2 linked regions of the Roseimicrobium gellanilyticum genome follow. The main gene of each other region encodes a partner of the protein of the gene in region 2 in a complex. Links are inferred from orthologs where the notes say so. Each region holds a gene or a part of one and is shown on either strand. Other genes may lie near its edges. The genes, in order: carB and carA.

The links.
Region 1: the proteins of carA (region 2) and carB are in contact, whole or in part, in a solved structure (PDB 1KEE), measured with the Escherichia coli proteins. The link is inferred for Roseimicrobium gellanilyticum from one-to-one orthologs.

Annotation. Positions count from the first base shown.
Region 1 is NZ_QNRR01000006.1:426,414-435,881, reverse strand. Bases 1,998-5,831 are described here. They hold carB (carbamoyl-phosphate synthase large subunit), read right to left. Parts: upstream 5,507-5,831; coding sequence 2,198-5,506; downstream 1,998-2,197. Other genes in these bases: DES53_RS18570 (hypothetical protein), read left to right, coding at 5,806-5,831; DES53_RS18580 (adenylate/guanylate cyclase domain-containing protein), read right to left, coding at 1,998-2,059. In the rest of the region: DES53_RS18590 (amidohydrolase family protein), read right to left, coding at 1-240; DES53_RS18585 (hypothetical protein), read right to left, coding at 293-586; more of DES53_RS18580, read right to left, coding at 590-1,997; more of DES53_RS18570, read left to right, coding at 5,832-6,066; DES53_RS18565 (ATP-grasp domain-containing protein), read left to right, coding at 6,155-7,222; DES53_RS18560 (sensor histidine kinase), read left to right, coding at 7,330-8,907; DES53_RS18555 (DUF1501 domain-containing protein), read left to right, coding at 9,036-9,468. UniProt on the Escherichia coli protein: Large subunit of the glutamine-dependent carbamoyl phosphate synthetase (CPSase).
Region 2 is NZ_QNRR01000005.1:256,315-264,892, forward strand. Bases 2,420-5,363 are described here. They hold carA (glutamine-hydrolyzing carbamoyl-phosphate synthase small subunit), read left to right. Parts: upstream 2,420-3,283; coding sequence 3,284-4,444; downstream 4,445-5,363. Other genes in these bases: DES53_RS15910 (MgtC/SapB family protein), read right to left, coding at 2,420-3,187; DES53_RS15920 (hypothetical protein), read left to right, coding at 4,505-4,738; DES53_RS15925 (hypothetical protein), read left to right, coding at 4,816-5,268; DES53_RS15930 (aspartate kinase), read left to right, coding at 5,332-5,363. Outside these bases: replication restart helicase PriA, read left to right, coding at 1-143; DES53_RS15905 (sigma-54-dependent transcriptional regulator), read right to left, coding at 333-1,829; more of DES53_RS15910, read right to left, coding at 1,919-2,419; more of DES53_RS15930, read left to right, coding at 5,364-6,552; DES53_RS15935 (addiction module protein), read left to right, coding at 6,628-6,840; DES53_RS15945 (sulfatase-like hydrolase/transferase), read left to right, coding at 7,239-8,578. UniProt on the Escherichia coli protein: Small subunit of the glutamine-dependent carbamoyl phosphate synthetase (CPSase).

The sequences.
Region 1 (9,468 bases), on a different replicon or contig from region 2:
CACAATGAGTTGCTCAAAGGCATCTGCTCCTGCCGCCCGGAGGTCCGTGGTGTAGCTATCGATGGACCATCCATCACCCTGCGCCGCGCCTGAGACTCTGGAGACCGGCGGCTGGGTATTCGGCATCGCCAGCGCCCCCGCACAGCCCATGTCCTTGTGCGCCTTCACGTAGGCCGCCACCGCGGGCCCCTGACGGAAGTGGGTGTGGAGGTCGAACCATTTGGGAAGAGTGAGGCGCATACGCACTCGTTACCCTTGGATGGCGTAGGATCAATCGTGAGGTGGAGAGCGGCTATAGCTTCGCCACTTCCTCGTCGCTCAGCCGCGTCAGCGTCTGCGTGTCCTCGCTTCCGGTGGCGAAGTACTCATACGTATCCTGGAAGAGGTAGTGCGTCCCGCATACCGGGCAGCGCTTCAGTTCCGGCGAGCTTGCACGGTCCGGACGGATGGTGCGTACATGGTTCAGCTCCTCAGCGATCTTCGGCAGAAAGGTGTCCTCCTCCCGCCGCCCATGCGTCTGGCACCCGGACTGATGGGCGCTGAGTTGCGAGCAGATGCGGCAGGTGGCGTGGCGCTCCTCGCTCATGGATCATGACTTGGCCGGTTCGGTGGGTTGCGGGGTGAAGACCGCCATGGACTGCATCAGTCCCCGCACGGTGAGCACGTTCACCTGGCGCAGGGGGATGCGAACTGGAATTTCGCTGGCGGTGTCACGGCTGAGAAGGATGGCACACCGGTTCTCCTCAGTGGCCGCCTCCAGCCGCGCGGCGATTCGCACGGTTTCACCAATGGCCGTGTACTCCATGCGTTCTTTGGAACCGAGATTGCCCACCAGGGCGTCACCCGTATGCAGACCGATGCCGATGGAAAAGTTCCGGGACGGACCTGGAATCCACTTCTGCTGGATTTTGGAGAGACGCGCCTGCATGTCCATCGCCGCCTCCAGAGCGTTCACCGCATGATGTGGATCTTCTTCCGGAGCGCCGAAGAGCGCCATGAGTCCATCGCCCAGCATCTTGTCGAGGCTGCCATGATGCTGAAAAATGGCCTCGATCATTTCCTCGAAGAATTCGTTCAGGAATCCGAACACCTTCTCTGGCTCCAGCGTGGCAGAAAGGCGCGTGAAATTGTGGATGTCGCAAAACATCACCGTGATGCGTTGCCGCTTTCCGGTGAGGGCGGGAAGATCCCGCGCGGAGGCCAGGCGCTCCGCCACATGGCCGGGCACTGAGCGGGAGAGCGTACCTTTCAGCGCCGCGCGTTCTTGAAGCGAGAGGGCCATCCGGTTCACGGCGCGACCCACCTCGCCAAACTCGTCATCGCGATCGAGGTTGATCCGTGCCTCCAGATTGCCGGAGCTGATCTCGTTGAGCGTGGCCTTGACCAGCGTCAGCGGGGAACTGGCCCACTTTGCCAGCTTGAGGGAGGCCAGCAGCGAAAGCACACTGGCAATGGCCACGGCACCCATCGTGATGAACAGCATGCGTCGCATCTCCGCGCGCACGGAATCCGCGGCCACGTCCACGGCCATGAGCCCCACCGACTTGCCTGAGGCATCCCGCAACGGCACGCTGGCCGTCAGCCAGACGCCGAACTCGTCCATGGTGTAATCTGGGTTCGCCTTGGCCTTGTCCAGTATCAACTCAGTGCCCGCGATGCCTTGGAACGTGACGGGGTCGCCGATATGTGACTTGTCCTTGCTGCCCTGCTCCTCCCCATCCGCGATGTAATCCCAGCCCCCGGGCTCCTTGATCGAAGGACGCATCGTGTACACGAAGATGACCCTCATGTCCGGGTCCTGGTTGGTGTCACGGACGGCACGCAGATGCTTCTCCACTTTCAGGTAGTCCGCGCTGGTCTCATCTGCGCGGGACCTCAGACGCTCGTGTTCCTCCACTGGAAAATTCAGCGCACCCGTGGACGCGATGGCCAGCACTCTCCCCTGCACTTGCTTGAACAGCAGATCACTCGCACCGTGATACACCAGCCATAAAAGCAGCCCGCACGAAAGCGCCGTCACCCCCACAAGGGCGATGGAGAGCTTGGTGCGGTAGCGCATGGTGTGGCGTGGTGGATGAGGGGATTCCCCATACACGGAGCACAAGCAGGCTGTCGAGGCAATTGATGCCAGCTGCGATTTAAACGAGCCTGTGGGTTACCTGCGAATTCTCACGCTGCAAGCCAGCCTGGTGCTGGCTTACTGGTGATACTCCTGGAGCGCCTGGACCTGCACTTCATTCGCCTGAAGTGACTTGATGCCCTTCAGCGCCGCATCGGCCCCACGCATGGTGGTCATGATGGGAATGCGGTTCTGCATGGCCGCCGTGCGGATCTTCACTTCATCGGCACGCGGGTTCTTGCCGGAGGGCGTGTTGATGATGAAGTGCATCTCCTTGTTCTTCATCAGGTCGATGACGTTCGGACGCTGGCCGCTGGCAAGCTTGGGCAGCTTGTTCACGGGGATGCCCGCGCCTTCGATCACCGCGGCGGTGCCAGGCGTGGCGTAGATGTTGAAGCCGAGGTCGGAGTATCCCTTCGCGATGCGCGGGACCACGGCTTTGTCGCTTTCCTTCACGCTGATGAAGATGTTGCCACCCTTGGGCAGCGCGCCGCCGGCGGCCATCTGGCTCTTGGCGAAGGCCATGCCGAGGTCGGAGTCGATGCCCATGACCTCGCCGGTGCTCTTCATTTCCGGTCCGAGCGCGATGTCCACGCCCGTGAATTTGCTGAAGGGGAACACCGCCTCCTTCACGCTGTAGTGCGGAGGTGTGACTTCGGAGGTGAAGCCCAGTTCCTTCAGCGTCTTTCCTGCCATGATCTTCGCGGCAAGCTTCGGAAGCGGCACGCCGATCGCCTTGCTCACGAAGGGAGCCGTGCGGCTGGCACGTGGGTTCACTTCGATGACGTAGAGATCGTCACCCTTCACCGCGAGCTGCATGTTCATGAGGCCGCGCACATTGAGCGCCTTGGCCAGCTTCTTGGCCGCGTCACGAATGCGCCCCTGCATCTCCTCGCTGAGCGAGAAGGGAGGAATCACACAGGCGCTGTCGCCGGAGTGGATGCCCGCTTCTTCGATGTGCTCCATGATGGCGCCCACCACCGTGGTCTCGCCGTCGCTGATGCAGTCCACGTCCACTTCGGTCGCATCTTCCAGGAAGCGGTCCACCAGCACCGGGCGGTCGGGGGTGGCATCCACCGCGTTCTGCATGTAGTGCGTGAGCTCGGCATCCGAGTACACGATCTGCATTGCACGACCACCAAGCACGAAGCTGGGGCGCACGAGGCTGGGATAACCAATGCGGGCGGTGATGGCCAGCGCTTCCTCCGTGGAGGTCGCGGTGCCGCTCGGAGCCTGGGCGAGTTCGAGTTCATCCAGCAGCGCAGCGAAGAGCTTGCGGTCTTCTGCGAGTTCGATGCTCTTGGGCGAGGTGCCGATGATGCGTACGCCGTTTTCCTCAAGACCCTTCGCAAGGTTCAGCGGCGTCTGTCCGCCGAACTGCACAATCACACCAAGCACCTGGTCATCCTTGTTCTCGCTCTCGTAGATGTTCAGCACATCTTCCAGCGTGAGCGGCTCGAAGTAGAGCTTGTCGCTGGTGTCGTAGTCCGTGGAGACCGTCTCCGGATTCGAGTTCACCATGATGGTCTCAATGCCCATCTCGCGCAGCGCGAAGGAGGCATGCACACAACAGTAGTCGAACTCAATACCCTGGCCAATGCGGTTCGGTCCACCACCCAGGATGATGACCTTCTTCTTGTCGCTATCGCGCACCTCATCTTCCACGCCATAGGTGGAGTAGTAATAGGGCGTGTACGCTTCGAATTCTGCGGCGCAGGTATCGACGAGACGATAGGTGGGGGTGCAACGAGTTTCCTTTCTCGCGTCACGAACCTTGCCCGGAGTCGTATCCCAAGCCCGGGCTATCTGGATGTCAGAGAAACCTTGTTTCTTGATTTTGCGTAAGGTGGCTGCGCTCTCGCTGCGATACTCCTCGTTGCAAATGTTGCCCAAGTCCTTCGGCAACTCGCGCACACTCCCGATGTCGCCGGTGTGGCTATTCAGCGAGGCCTGGGAATTCACCAACTCCTCAATCTGCCTCAAGAACCACGGATCAATCTTCGTCAGCTCAAACACCTTCTCCACGCTCCAGCCCTTCGCAAAGGCCTGGCCGAGGAAGAAGATACGCTCAGCATTCGGCACGCTGAGCTTGGTGGTGAGTGTCTCATCATCCACCACCACATCCGCGCCATCGCCGATGAGGCCGAAGCGTTTGATCTCCAGGCTGCGCAGTGCCTTCTGCAGGGACTCCTTGAACGTACGACCGATGGCCATGGCCTCACCCACGGACTTCATCTGCGTGGTGAGCGTGGCATCCGCGCCGGGGAACTTTTCAAACGTAAACCGCGGCACCTTGGTGACCACGTAGTCGATAGTCGGCTCGAAAGACGCCGGCGTCTCGCGCGTGATGTCGTTCTTCAGCTCATCCAGCGTATAACCCACCGCGAGCTTTGCGGCGATCTTTGCAATGGGGAATCCTGTCGCCTTCGAGGCCAGCGCGGAACTGCGGCTCACGCGTGGATTCATCTCAATTACGATCATGCGGCCCGTCTTGGGCTCCACGGCGAACTGGATGTTCGATCCACCCGTCTCCACGCCAATCTCGCGGATGCACGCGAAGGAGGCATCACGCATGATCTGGTACTCACGATCCGTGAGGGTCTGGATGGGGGCGACGGTGATGGAGTCACCGGTGTGCACGCCCATGGGGTCGAGGTTCTCAATCGAGCAGATGATCACGCAGTTGTCCGCGCGGTCACGCATGACCTCCATTTCGAATTCCTTCCAGCCCAGCAGCGACTCTTCAATGAGCACTTCCGTCACGGGCGAGAGATCCAGGCCGCGCGCCACAATGGTCTCAAATTCTTCGCGGTTGTACGCGATACCACCACCGGTCCCACCGAGGGTGTAAGCAGGACGGATGATGAGCGGGTACGGGCTCGGACGACCCAGGAAGGCAGCGATCTCCTCGGAGATGACGTTCGCTTCTTCCATGGTGTGGGCAACGCCGGACTGCGGCAGGTCCAAGCCAATCTTGAGCATCGCGTTCTTGAAAAGCAGGCGATCTTCGCCCTTTTCAATCGCATCCGCCTTTGCGCCGATCATGCGCACGTTGTGCTTCTCCAGGATGCCCGCGCGGTGCAGGGACATCGCCGTGTTCAGCGCGGTTTGGCCACCCAGGGTTGGCAGCAGTGCGTCTGGCTTCTCCTTGATGATGATCTTCTCGACGATCTCCGGCGTGATGGGCTCGATGTACGTGCGGTGCGCGAACTCCGGGTCCGTCATGATGGTGGCCGGATTGGAGTTCACCAGCACGACCTCATAGCCTTCTTCACGGAGGGCCTTGCATGCCTGCACCCCGGAATAGTCAAACTCGCACCCCTGACCGATGACGATGGGACCGGAGCCGATGAGCAGAATCTTGTGAATCGAGGTGTCTTTGGGCATGAGGCGTTACGCGGGCAAAATGGCGTCTTCCCTCGCATGGCATGGCGGCTGTGGCAAGCGGGAGAAAGGTGACATTGCCCGCTTCCTGAAATCTGGCCCCAGTCCGATTCCTTTCACCCGCCACAGACCGGCCCAGGCCAGTCGTGACCCGTTCATTAGGATTGCTTTACCAAATGAAGGCGAAGCGAGTCCGCCAACTTGGTGAAGAAGCGTAAAAATCCCACGCTCAACAGACTGGACAAGCTGACGGCGAACCTACTAGACTGCAAAAGTAAATACACGCACAGCCCGCTCCCGCCATGACTGAACTGCTCGTTTATGCTCCCGGCCTCCGCGAGGAGGAGAGAATCATGCACTTGGGCCATCAGATGGACCTGCTGGCCGCCCGCTACAAGGTGGATGCCTCCCATGACATGGTGTACTTCGAAATCGACGACCCGAGCAGAATCACCCTGAGACAGGTGAATGAGCTGTTCGAGAGCATCGGCCTGAAGCCGCGCTTTGTGGGCCACGTGCCGCCTGAACTGAAGCGTGGGGATGTGACCGAGAGACTGGTCTAGGGTCAGGGGAGACCTTTACATTCCCTTCACAATTCTCCGGCTAGCGATTCATCCGCCGTTTACATACGGATGATTCTGTGGTGGCAAGATGCGAATCGCTGTCACTGGACTGAGTCGAGGAGAGAACCCCCAACCGGGCGCCGCCATTGTGGCCGGCATCCGCGCGGCACACCCTGGTGCCTTCATCATCGGCATGGCGTACGATGCCACGGAGAGCGGCATCTATGCAAAGAATGGCCCGGACGCGGTATACACCATTCCCTTTCCCTCGGAAGGTGCGGAGGCATTTCTGAAGAGGATCGACGAGGTCCGTGCTCGCACGCCTTTTGAGGTTCTCATCCCTACCCTGGACTCCGAGATGGAGCTCATGGTGGATCTTGCTGAGGAACTGCAAGCGCGAGGCATCCGCACTTCCCTTCCGGACAAGGCCACCTACCTGCGTCGCACGCGGGAGCAGCTTTCAGAACTCGCCTCCGTGGCGGGGGTTTCTACGCCCCGGACACATGCCGTGTACACCGTCAGCCGTGCCCTGTTGTTGGGGCGGGAGATGCGGTATCCCATCCTCGTCAAGGGCGCGCACCACGACACCCATCTGGTGGAGAATGAGGCTGAGCTGGCCGGTGCGGTGTCCCTTCTCTTTGCACAGTGGGGCGCGCCGGTGCTGCTACAGGAGGTGATCTCAGGTACGGAGCATCACGCCATGGGCATCGGCGATGGAGAGGGTGGCTTGTTCGGACTGTGTGCCATCCGCCGGCCCAGCATGCACGGCTTGGGCAAGAATGTCGGCGGAATCACAGTGAGGGATGATTCTCTGCGCGAGGTTTGTGAGCGTCTGGTTCGTGAGCTCCGCTGGCGCGGGCCGTTCGAGGTCGTCACCATCATGGACGAGACGGTGCACCGGCACTTCCTCATCAAGATGGCTCCCCGGTTCCCCTCGTGGGTGGGTTTCCCCACGGGATTCGGGGCAAATTTTCCTGCGGCCCTCGCACGGTTCATCGTGAAGGGCGTGGCACCGGACCCTGTGCCGGAGCCCATCCCCGGCTGGTTCTACCTGCAGCATCAAGTGGAGGTGTTTGGGCAGACCAATCAACTCGATGCCCTCTCCGGCGGCGGCTCTTGGATGGGAGAGGACGGAGCCCGGTACCAGCGCGCATGAGCCTGCCAATGTCATCTGGTGGTGGAGATTCTCGCCACAGAGAAGAGGTGCAACCTGACCGCAGATGAATCATGATGGACCCCATGCGAGTCCGGTTTCCCATTCCCGTGAAGCTGCTGGCCGGCTTCCTGGCGAATGTCGCGCTGATCGCGTTGGGCTTCTGGATTGTCTTCCGCTCGCAGTTCGGTGGAGTATCCAGCGAGCTCATGCAGGGCGTCATGGAGCCGCGCATGCAGGCCATGGCTGTGCGTGTTGCCGCGGAACTGCGTGAACAACCGTCCTCGCAGTGGGAAAGCCTCCTGCACGGGCACAGCCAGGCCCTGGGGATTGATTTCTCCCTGTTCGATTCGGAAATCGAGTACGTCACGGGAGTGCACAACACTCTTCCTCCCACCGTTCTGGACATGGTGAGGGAAAAGCTGACCCCCCACCTGCGCCGTCGGGGAGAGGGGAATGGCCCACGCCCGGCACCGCCCCCGCCACCATCTCTAGGGCTTGATCCCTTGGATGACATTTTCGGAAGTTCCGGCGGGCGCCCACCTCCACCACCGCCGCGAGAGCGCGAGGATGAACGGCGTAGTCCACCGCCCATGGACCCCTCCATGGCACGGTACCCCACCGTGATGGCGCACACCAGTTCACCACCGGGCTATTGGGCTGTGATTCGTGTGCCTGCGGTGGCTGCTGAGCGTGGTTACCTGCCGGCGCTCCTCGTGGTGCGGTCAGACACACTTACTGCCGGCGGCGTTTTCTTGGACCCCAAGCCCTGGTTCTACGCGGGCATTGGGGTTCTGGTGCTCTCAGCCCTGATTTGGGTGCCCCTTGCACTTGGTTTTACCCGCAGCATCCAGCGCCTGCGCAGAACGACCGGCCGAGTCGCGGAAGGTGACTTCGAGGTAGCGGTTCCGGACGCAAACCGTCTCGATGAACTCGGCGATCTCGGCCGCTCCGTGCAACAGATGGCCGAGCGATTGGACGGTCATGCAAAAGGGCAAAAGCGTTTCCTCGGAGACATCGCCCACGAGCTGTGCTCACCCATCGCCCGCATGCAGGCCTCACTCGGCATCTTGCAGCAGCGCGCGGAGACAGGCGCGGATGAGAAGAGCCAGCGCTACATGGGGAAACTCGAGGGTGAGCTGCAGCATATGAGTGCGCTGGTGAATGAGTTGCTCAGCTTCTCCAAAGCGAACCTCCGCAGCGAGGTGAAACTCAAGCCCCTGCTGGTGGCCCCCCTCGTGCGCCGTACCCTCCAGCGCGAGGACGCAAGTGAGGAGGCAGGCACCGCGAAGGTGGAGGTGCCGGACCACTTCGTGGTCATGGCAGATGAAGAAATGCTCTCCCGGGCGATTGGAAATCTGGTGCGCAATGCCCAGCGCTACGCTGTCGGCTGCGGCCCGGTGGAGGTCAGTGCAACGCGGGCGAATGGCCACGTGAGCATCACCGTGAGCGACCGCGGACCCGGCGTTTCCGCAGAGGCTCTGCCGCGCCTGCTGGAGCCCTTCTACCGCCCGGACATCGCGCGCTCACGTGAGAGCGGTGGCGTGGGCCTCGGCCTTGCCATTGTGAAGAGCTGCACCGAAGCCTGCGGCGGCAAGGTGGAAATCGCCAATCGGGAGGGTGGGGGACTTTCTGTCACGCTAAGGCTCATGGCAGACTCGGGAACGGACACCGCGAGGGCGGGCTGAGACCCGCGACTGCTGGGTGCCGTTTCCCCTCCTTTTGTGCCTCGTACTGCACAGCTTGTGACCGTGGTGCAATACCCCCGGTTTCCCCGGCGTAATTTCGGCTTCTGGAACTCTCCACTTCTGTTCGCATGAGCCTGCCCGTTTCCGGTCATCCTTTCTCCCGCCGTCAGTGGCTTTCCCGCACCGGCGGAGGGGTTGGCTCGGTTGCGCTGGCCTGGCTGCTGAAGCAGGAGGGCCTGCTGGCCACCAGCGAACGTCTGGAGGCCCACCACTACGATCTGGTACCGAAGCGTCCCGTAGCCCAGCCGAAGGCGCGCGCCATGATCTCGATGTTCATGCAGGGCGGGCCGAGCCACATCGACCTCTTCGACCCGAAGCCGGAATTGGACAAGCTGGACGGCAAGAACTTCCCCGGTGAGGTGAAGTATGACGATGCCGCTGGCGCGAGTCGCGAGGTCATGGCCAGCCCGTGGAAGTTCCGCAAGCACGGCCAGTGCGGCATGGAACTCTCCGAACTGCTGCCGCACCTCGCAAATGTGGTGGATGACATCACGCTCATCC
Region 2 (8,578 bases):
ACGGGCAGTTCCGTTTTCAGCTCCTGCTGCGCGCGGAGAAAATTCGTCCGCTGGTCATGCACCTGCAGAAGGTGCTCGCAGGCATGACCTTCCCGGAGGGCGTCATCGTGACGTGGGATGTGGATGCGATGTCGCTGATGTGATGATGTCAGGGGTGCGGCAGTGATTTTTTAGCCGCAAAAAGACGCAAAAAACACAAAAGGTTTCTGAGCGGAGCCAAGGTGAAGAGCACGTGTTAAAGCATTGAGGTGTATCATCAGCATGCCGTGTCGCATGCTGATACCTCCGGTACCTTTTGCGTTTCTTTGCGGCTATCCTTTCCCGTTGCTTTGCTACGAAGCCTTTCGCGTCTTCGCTGCCTTGGGGTCCGCAGCTTTTGCGCCGGCACCCGCTGCCACAGGAACTGGCACAGGCTTGGTTTCGGTCTTGGCCTGGGAGAGGTCTTCTTCAGACACGCCGAGCAGGCCGGCGGCGTCCTCGGAGTTTTGTCCACTGGCACGCAGGGCGGCTTTCTTCAGTTCGCGTTCCACCCAGGGCATGAGCTCGAATCCCGGCAACTGTTGAGCGCCATGGATGAGGGTCTGCAGGGCGTCCTGCATGCGGGTCAGTGTGTGGATGGGAGTGACGACGCGCTGGGTGTTGCTGCCGAGCGGGATGTCCGCGGGGAGCAGCACGTCGGCATTGCACAGGGCGCAGGCGCGCTGGAGGGTGTTCTCCAGTTCACGCACGTTGCCGGGCCAGTCATAGGCTTCGAGGAGGGCGAGGGCGTCCTCGGAGAAACGCATCTGAGGGGTGCGCTTGCGGGCAGCCATGCGCTGCAGGAAGAACTCGGCAAGGATACGCACATCCTCGCGACGCTCACGGAGTGGCGGGATGTGGATGCGCACTACATTCAGGCGGTAGAAAAGGTCTTCGCGGAATTTGCCCTCGGTCACTTCCTTTTCGAGGTCCTTGTTCGTGGCGGCGAGCACGCGGACATCCGTCTTCAGGGTGGTGTTGCCACCCACACGGCTGAGCTCCCCTTCTTGCAGCACGCGGAGCAGCTTGCTCTGCACGGTCAGGGGCATGTCGCCAATTTCATCCAGGAAGAGGGTGCCACCGTCGCACTGTTCAAAGCGGCCCATGCGCTGGGCCACGGCACCGGTGAAGGCGCCTTTCTCGTGGCCGAAGAGCTCGCTCTCCAGCAGGTTGTCCGGGATGGCCGTCACGTTGATGGCCACAAACTCCTTCTGCGTGCGCGGGCTGAACTTGTGAATGGCGCGGGCGACGAGTTCCTTGCCGCAACCGCTCTCACCGGTGATCATCACGGCAGCGTCACTGCGGGACACACGGCCGATGAGCTTGAAGACCTCCTGCATGGCACCGCTGCGGCCAATGATGGTCTCCTGGATGCTCTCCGCCGAAACGGGCGAGGCGCTGGCCAGCGTGGTGCGACGGGCCTCCACGGTACGGAGGGCGCTCTCCACGATGGAACGGAGGTCATACGGCATCTGTTCCTTCCGCAGGAAGTCATAGGCGCCGAGACGCATGGATTCGATCACCGCGCTGGTGCCAGCCAGACCACTAAATAAAAGGACCATGGCGTTCGGGTCCTGTTGGCGGAGGCGCTTGAGCAGCTCGATGCCGCTCATCTGGGGCAGCCTGGCCTCGGTCAGCACGAGGTCGGCGCGTTGCTTCATGTAGGCCGCCAGCGCATCCTCGGCGCGTTCGAAGGTCTCAATAGTCACGTCCGGAGCCTTCAGGTGGGTGGCGGCCCAACCCGAAAAATCCGTCTCCGAATCCACGATGATGATTCGCGTGGATGCGGCGCTGGGGTCTTTTTGCTGCATGGGACGGGAACTGTTTCACATATTCCCCCCGATGCAAAGGACAAGCTGGCCCTTAAAGCTCCAAACTGCGCACAAGAATAGGAGACGTCTCAGGCAGGCCAGAGCCAGGCGATGAGGCCAGCGCCTAATATAGAGACGCCAAAGACCCCGGCTACCCACCCGGCCAGGGCCCGGCTCCCGATGGTGGCGACCATGGCTCCCTTGAAGATCAGGTTCGCCACCCCTCCCGTGAGGATGACACGCCAGCCCGTGCCGGGGTCAAGGTGGTTGCCATGCACCAGATTGGCTGTGGAGAGGGTGATGGCGTCCATATCCGTCAGGCCCGAGATGGCTGCCACAGTGAAGAGGCCACCTTGGCCAAAGTTGTGCCGGGCCACGGCCACTCCCAGCAGCACGAGGGCGTACAGCAGACCAAACATTACCGCCCCCTTGATCTCGGAAGGAGGCTCACTTTGAGGAGGTTTCACGATTTCCTTTCGCGAAAGCATCCAGCAGACGAAACTGACCACGGCCATCCACGCCATCATGGCGAGGAAGGGGTAAATCATCGACTGGCCCACCTTCGGGGCCACCATGAGGATTTCCACCACGACGCGGCCGAAGACGACCGTGGAGGCAATCATGATGACCATGGCCAGTAAGGGAGGGCTGGCCTTGGTGTCCTTGCTCTGGCGGGAGAGGCTGGCCGTGGTGGCGGTGCTGGAAATCAGCCCCCCGAGAAGACCGGAGACCAGCAGGCCGCGATTGGGACCGATGAACTTTCCCACCAGATAGGCCACCAGGCTCAGACCCACGATGAGCACCACCATGAGCCAAATTTTGAACGGGTTAAAGACGCCGTAGTACCCGTAGTCCTCGTTCGGCAGCACGGGGAGGATGACCAGCCCGATGAGCACGAGGCGGGCAATGGCCTTCAACTCCGCTGCGCCGATGCGTCTCACCACGCCATGCATGGCGTCCTTGCTCTGCAGCAGCACCATCACCACGCCAGCCGTCACGGTCGCCGCCACCGGATGGCCCAGCATGGGCATCATGCCAGTGAGAAACATCACCAGCATGGCAAACTCTGTGGTCAGCCCCATGTCTGCAGTGGAGGTGCCCTTCTTGAGAGCAGGGAGATTGCCGATCAGGATCAGCATGGCGAGGCAGAGCAGGGAGGCTGCGATGACCCACCCTCCGTAAGTACTGGCGACCAGGGCGGAGAGTGCCCCGGAGAGGGTGACCAAGGCAAAGGTGCGAATGCCGGCCACCCGGTCCTTCACCCACTCCCGCTCCAGACCCACCAGCAGACCCAGCCCGAGGGCGGTGCCCAGCGCCCCGAAGATTTCGCTGGCAGGCATCTCGGTCGCTTCAGTCATCGTTTGTACAGTAGAATAGGGAATCCGGGTGTCGTGTGGCAATCTTTCGTTCGGTGTTGCACCACCCCCCCATTTCGAGTAAGTCAGGCACCCCACATGAAAGCCCTCCTCGCACTGGAAGACGGACGTCACTTTGAAGGTATCGCCTTTGGCGCGACCGCCACGCGCACTGGAGAGATCTGCTTCAATACCTCGATGACTGGCTATCAGGAAGTCCTGACGGATCCCTCCTACCGCGGCCAGATTGTGACGATGACCTACCCGCTCATCGGGAACTATGGGATCAACCCGCTCGACCTTGAGAGCAATGCTCCCCACGTGCGCGGCTTTGTGGTGGAGGAACTGTGTGAAGTGCCCAGCAACTGGCGCAGCACCCAGTCGCTCGACGGCTGGCTGAAGGAGTGGGACATCCCCGGTATCCAGGGCATCGACACCCGCGCGCTCACCAAGCACCTGCGGACCCGTGGCGCCATGCGCTCGGTCATCACCAGCCAGGCCTCCAGTGTGGAAGAAGCGGTGGAGCTTGCCCGCGCCAGCGCGCCCATGGCCGGCAGCGATTTCGTGAAGGAAGTCACCACCGTGGATCCCTACCTCTGGGATGATGAAAGCAGCCGCCGCTGGGACATCCCGAATCCGAGCCAGGGTACCACGGGTGGCGCGGAAGGTGTCTTCCATCAGCTCCCCGAAGCGAAGCATCGTATCGTGGCCTACGATTTCGGCATCAAGCGCAACATTCTGCGCCGCCTGCGTCAGGAGGGCTTCGCCGTGGAGGTGGTGCCCAGCACGACCAGCGCGGAAGAAGTGCTGAAGCGCAAGCCGGATGGTGTCTTCCTGAGCAATGGCCCGGGGGATCCGGCGGCGCTGGGGTACATCCATGAGCAGGTGCGCAAGCTCACGCCGCACCAGCCCATTTTCGCCATCTGCCTCGGCCACCAGCTTCTGGGCCACGCGTTTGGCGGCACCACCTACAAGCTCAAGTTCGGCCATCGCGGCGGCAACCAGCCGGTGAAGGACCTGCGCAGTGGCAAGGTGTCCATCACCAGCCAGAACCATGGCTTTGCCGTGGACGCGGACACGCTTCCCTCCAATGTGGAAGTGACCCACATCAATCTGAACGACAACACGGTCGAAGGCCTGCGTCACAAGGACTACCCGGTATTCAGCGTGCAGTACCATCCTGAAGCCGCTCCGGGACCGAATGATGCGAGCTACTTCTTCCGTGAGTTTGCGCAGTTGATTGACGAGCAGAAGAAGTAAAATCGTAGAAGGCTTCTCCAGAAGCCTTGCTGTTGGATTGGGAATGGAGTAATCTTGACCATGGAAACTCTCCATGATGGTCTGCCGAAGAATGATGCTGTGCGTGTAGTCGGACGCCTCGAGAGTTTGGGCAGCCAGACAGAGCGGTTCGATTGTCTCCAGAGACAGGCCATGCTTTTGCGTGGCGCACCGGTCTATCCCAAGGGAGTCTTTAAATTCAAAACATACGAGGAGGCAGATGCATGGATGGGACAGATTCGCTACGTGAAGCCCCAGGGCAAGACACAGGCGTAGATAGACGTGATGTCACCGATCTCTTCCGTGAGCTGAACAGGAGGGAGGCGCTCTACGTGGTCGTTGGAAGCCACGCCATGCTTCATCATGGGGGTGACCATTTGCTGCCAGAACTCAAGCTCTTGATTGATGGCGATACTGAGAACCAGCGGAAAGTGCTGGATGCGCTTGAGACATTACCGGACAAGGCGGCGCGTGAGTTGCGTGACGCGGACTTGCGGGAGTATGTAGAGGTACGTGTGGCGGATAGTATGGTAGTCGACTTGGCGACGAGCCTGTGTGGCATCACCTATGCGGACGCGACCTCGCAGATCGAATGGGACGAAGCAGACGGTGTCCGCATCCCCTATGCCTCCTTGATCCTGCTTTGGAAGACCAAGCAAAACCATCTAGAAGAAGATGAGCCGGATCGCATCTCTCTTCGGGAGAAGTTGAAAGGCATCCTTCCAGAGGAAGAACTGCATTCCTCGCCGGTCACAGAAGGGACGTCGGAAGGATTCCTCGGCCAGATTTGGCGGAAGATTTTCTAGGCGTTCACGAGCCGCCTGACAATTCACGTGCCAGCTTCGCCGCCCTGTGCCACTAATGGGCCCATGGCAATCGTCGTGCAAAAATATGGCGGCAGCAGCGTGGCGGATGCGGACAAGATCCGCGCTGTGGCGCAGCGGGTGATGGAGACCCAGAAGGCGGGGCATCAGGTGACGGTGGTGGTCTCCGCCATGGGAGACACCACGGATGATCTGCTCACCCTCGCGAAAAAGGTGGCGACGAACCCAGAACGCCGTGAGCTGGACATGCTTCTCTCCGTGGGGGAGCGCATCTCCATGGCACTGCTGTCCATGGCGATTCGTGAGCTGGGCGGGGATGCTATCAGCTTCACCGGCAGCCAGGCGGGGATCGTCACCAATGATCGTCACATCGATGCGCGCATCATCGAGGTGCGACCCTTCCGCGTGCAGGATGAGCTTTCGCGTGGGAAGATTGTGATCATCGCCGGATATCAGGGTGTATCCTACCGTAAGGAGATCACCACGCTGGGACGCGGTGGCAGTGACACCACCGCCGTGGCCATGGCGGCGGCGTTGGATGCGGAGTGGTGTGAGATTTGTTCGGATGTGGATGGCGTGTATTCTGCGGACCCACGCGTGGTACCCGCAGCGAAACGCATCCCCACCATGGCGTATGAGGAGATGCAGGAGATGGCCGAGGCGGGTGCGAAGGTGTTGAATGCGCAGGCCGTGGAATTCGCCAAGGAGCGCGGCATCGCTATCTACGCTCGTGCCACCAAGCAGGCGCCTCCCGGTGCGGAAGAGCCGACGGACAGCACCGTCGTGCGGAAGTTCGGCCCCAATGTGCCCGGGCGTGTCGTGGGCGTGGCCAGCGAGAAGGACCTCTTCCTCCTGAATGCCACCAGTGGTGCGGATGCCGTGCTGGAGTTGTTGGATGAATTGTCCGTGGTCGGCAAGCAACTGCACGTGGCCACCTCGGGTGATGGCGCCAACAGCCTCGCCATGGTCATTTCCCGCGAGAACCTGCATGATGAAGCGCGACTGCGTGCGAAGTTGCAGGAGAAGTTCGGCGACACCGTGAAGCTGGAAGACGGCATCGGCGCGGTGAGCGTGGTGGGTACTGGCATTACCACGAACTACAAAAATCTCCGTGCTGGCTCCGCAGCCCTGGCCACGCATGGCGTGCTGGGCATTTCCACCTCACGCTTCCGCATCACCTGGCTGGTGCCACTGGCGGGTGTGGATGATGCGGTGCGGAGATTGCATGCGACGTTTCTCGAGGCGGAGGGAGAGGTGGTGCCGTAGAAGCCTGCGCGTCTGGCCGGCCGCCTCTGGACAATACCCCATTGCGAAGTTCGCTAATTTGTCCCATCTTCTGACATGGTTACCCTGAGCGAACTTGAGGCGCAAGCCATGCAGCTGCCGCAGGATCAGCGAGCTGCTTTGGCGGCGCACTTGCTGGATTCGCTTCCCGCGGTCCTTCATGATGATGATGAAGGTGTTGCAGAAGCTCTGAGACGGGATGCGGAGCTGGATCGTGATCCCTCCGTGGGTATGACATTGGAACAGTTCAAAGCGGCATTTGGGCGTTGATGGAGCCGCGGGTCGTTTTTCACAGGCTCGTCCAGCGTGATATGGACGGCATCCTTCGTTATTACATTGAAGAAGCGGGGGAGTCCGTGGCGGATCGTTTCTTTGGAGCATTCCTTGCTCTAGCGGACAAGGCTGTGGAGAACCCCAAGAGATTCCATCCCATATCCGGCCAGTTACGCCGGGCAAATGTGCCCGGGTTCCCTTATCACTTTCTGTACCGCGAAACGTAGTTTGGGATCCGCATCCTGGTGCTTCGCCATGATCGACGACACCCTTCGTTTGGATTAAAGAGACAATAGCTGGTGCGTAAAACTGTGGAGAAGGGGCTTGCTTTCGAAAGCCGAAAATCGTGCGATCTGGCTGGCATCTGCGGCGTTTCCCATCGCAAGATGACCACCATGAAACTGCGCCTCCTTGTCTCCGCGCTGCTGCTTCTGCCTGCACTCGCGACGGCAGCCGACAAGAAACCCAACGTCCTTTTCATCGCGGTGGACGACCTGAAGCCGACCATCGGCTGTTATGGGGACACGCACGCGAAGACGCCGAATATCGACCGCATCGCGGCGAAGGGGACGGTGTTCACGCGGGCGTATTGCATGCAGGCGGTGTGCTCGCCGTCGCGCAATGGCGTGTTGACCGGGCTGCGCCCCGAGACGCTGCAGATCTATGACCTTGGCACGAATTTCCGGAAACGTGCGCCGGAGGTGGTAACCCTGCCGCAGTACTTCAAGCAGCAGGGCTGGCAAAGCCATGGGCTGGGAAAAATATTCCACGTGGGCCATGGCAACACTGAAGATGCCGCCTCTTGGAGCGTGCCGCATTTCCAGGCGAAGAGCATTGGTTATGCGTTGGAGGAGAACAAGCGGACGCTGACTCGTGAGGAGGCGCTCTTCGACAACAAGCCTGCGGGCAAGCTCCCAAAGGGCGCGGCTTACGAATCCGCGGATGTGCCGGATGATGCCTATGGCGATGGCAAGATCGCGCTGGAAGCGGTGAAGCGGTTGCGCGGCTTCAAGGATAGTGGGGAATCCTTCTTCCTTGCGGTGGGTTTTGTGAAGCCTCACCTGCCTTTCTGTGCGCCCAAGAAATACTGGGACATGTATGATCCCAAGACATTGCCACAACCAGAACGCAGCGAGCCACCAGTCGGTGCTCCTTCGTATGCGCCCACCGCGTGGGGTGAACTGCGACAGTACCTCGGCATTCCCGAGAAAGGAGCGCTCCCACCAGAACTCACGCGCACGCTGATTCATGGATACTATGCGGCCACGAGCTACATGGACGCGCAGCTTGGGCTTGTGCTGGATGAGCTGGAGAAGCTGGGCCTCGCTGACAAGACCATCATCGTCTTCTGGGGCGACCATGGCTGGCATCTCGGAGACCATGGCATGTGGTGCAAGCACTCGAACTACGAGCAGGCCACCAATGCGCCGCTGCTCTTCTCCGCTCCCGGAAAGCAGGGTGGCCAGAAGTCGAGCGCCGTGGTGGAGTTCAATGATATCTATCCCACGCTCTGCGATCTGGCTGGCATCGCGAAGCCTTCGCATCTTCAGGGTGCAAGCCTCGTGCCGCTGCTCGATGATCCCAAGGGTTCCGTGAAGCCTGCGGCCTTCCAGGTGTATCCGCGTGGTTCGCAGGAAGCCGGTCCGCTGCTTGGTCAGGCCATGCGCACGGAACGCTGGCGCTATGTGGAGTGGCAGAAGGCGGACAAGAGCATCGCGGATCGTGAGCTCTATGA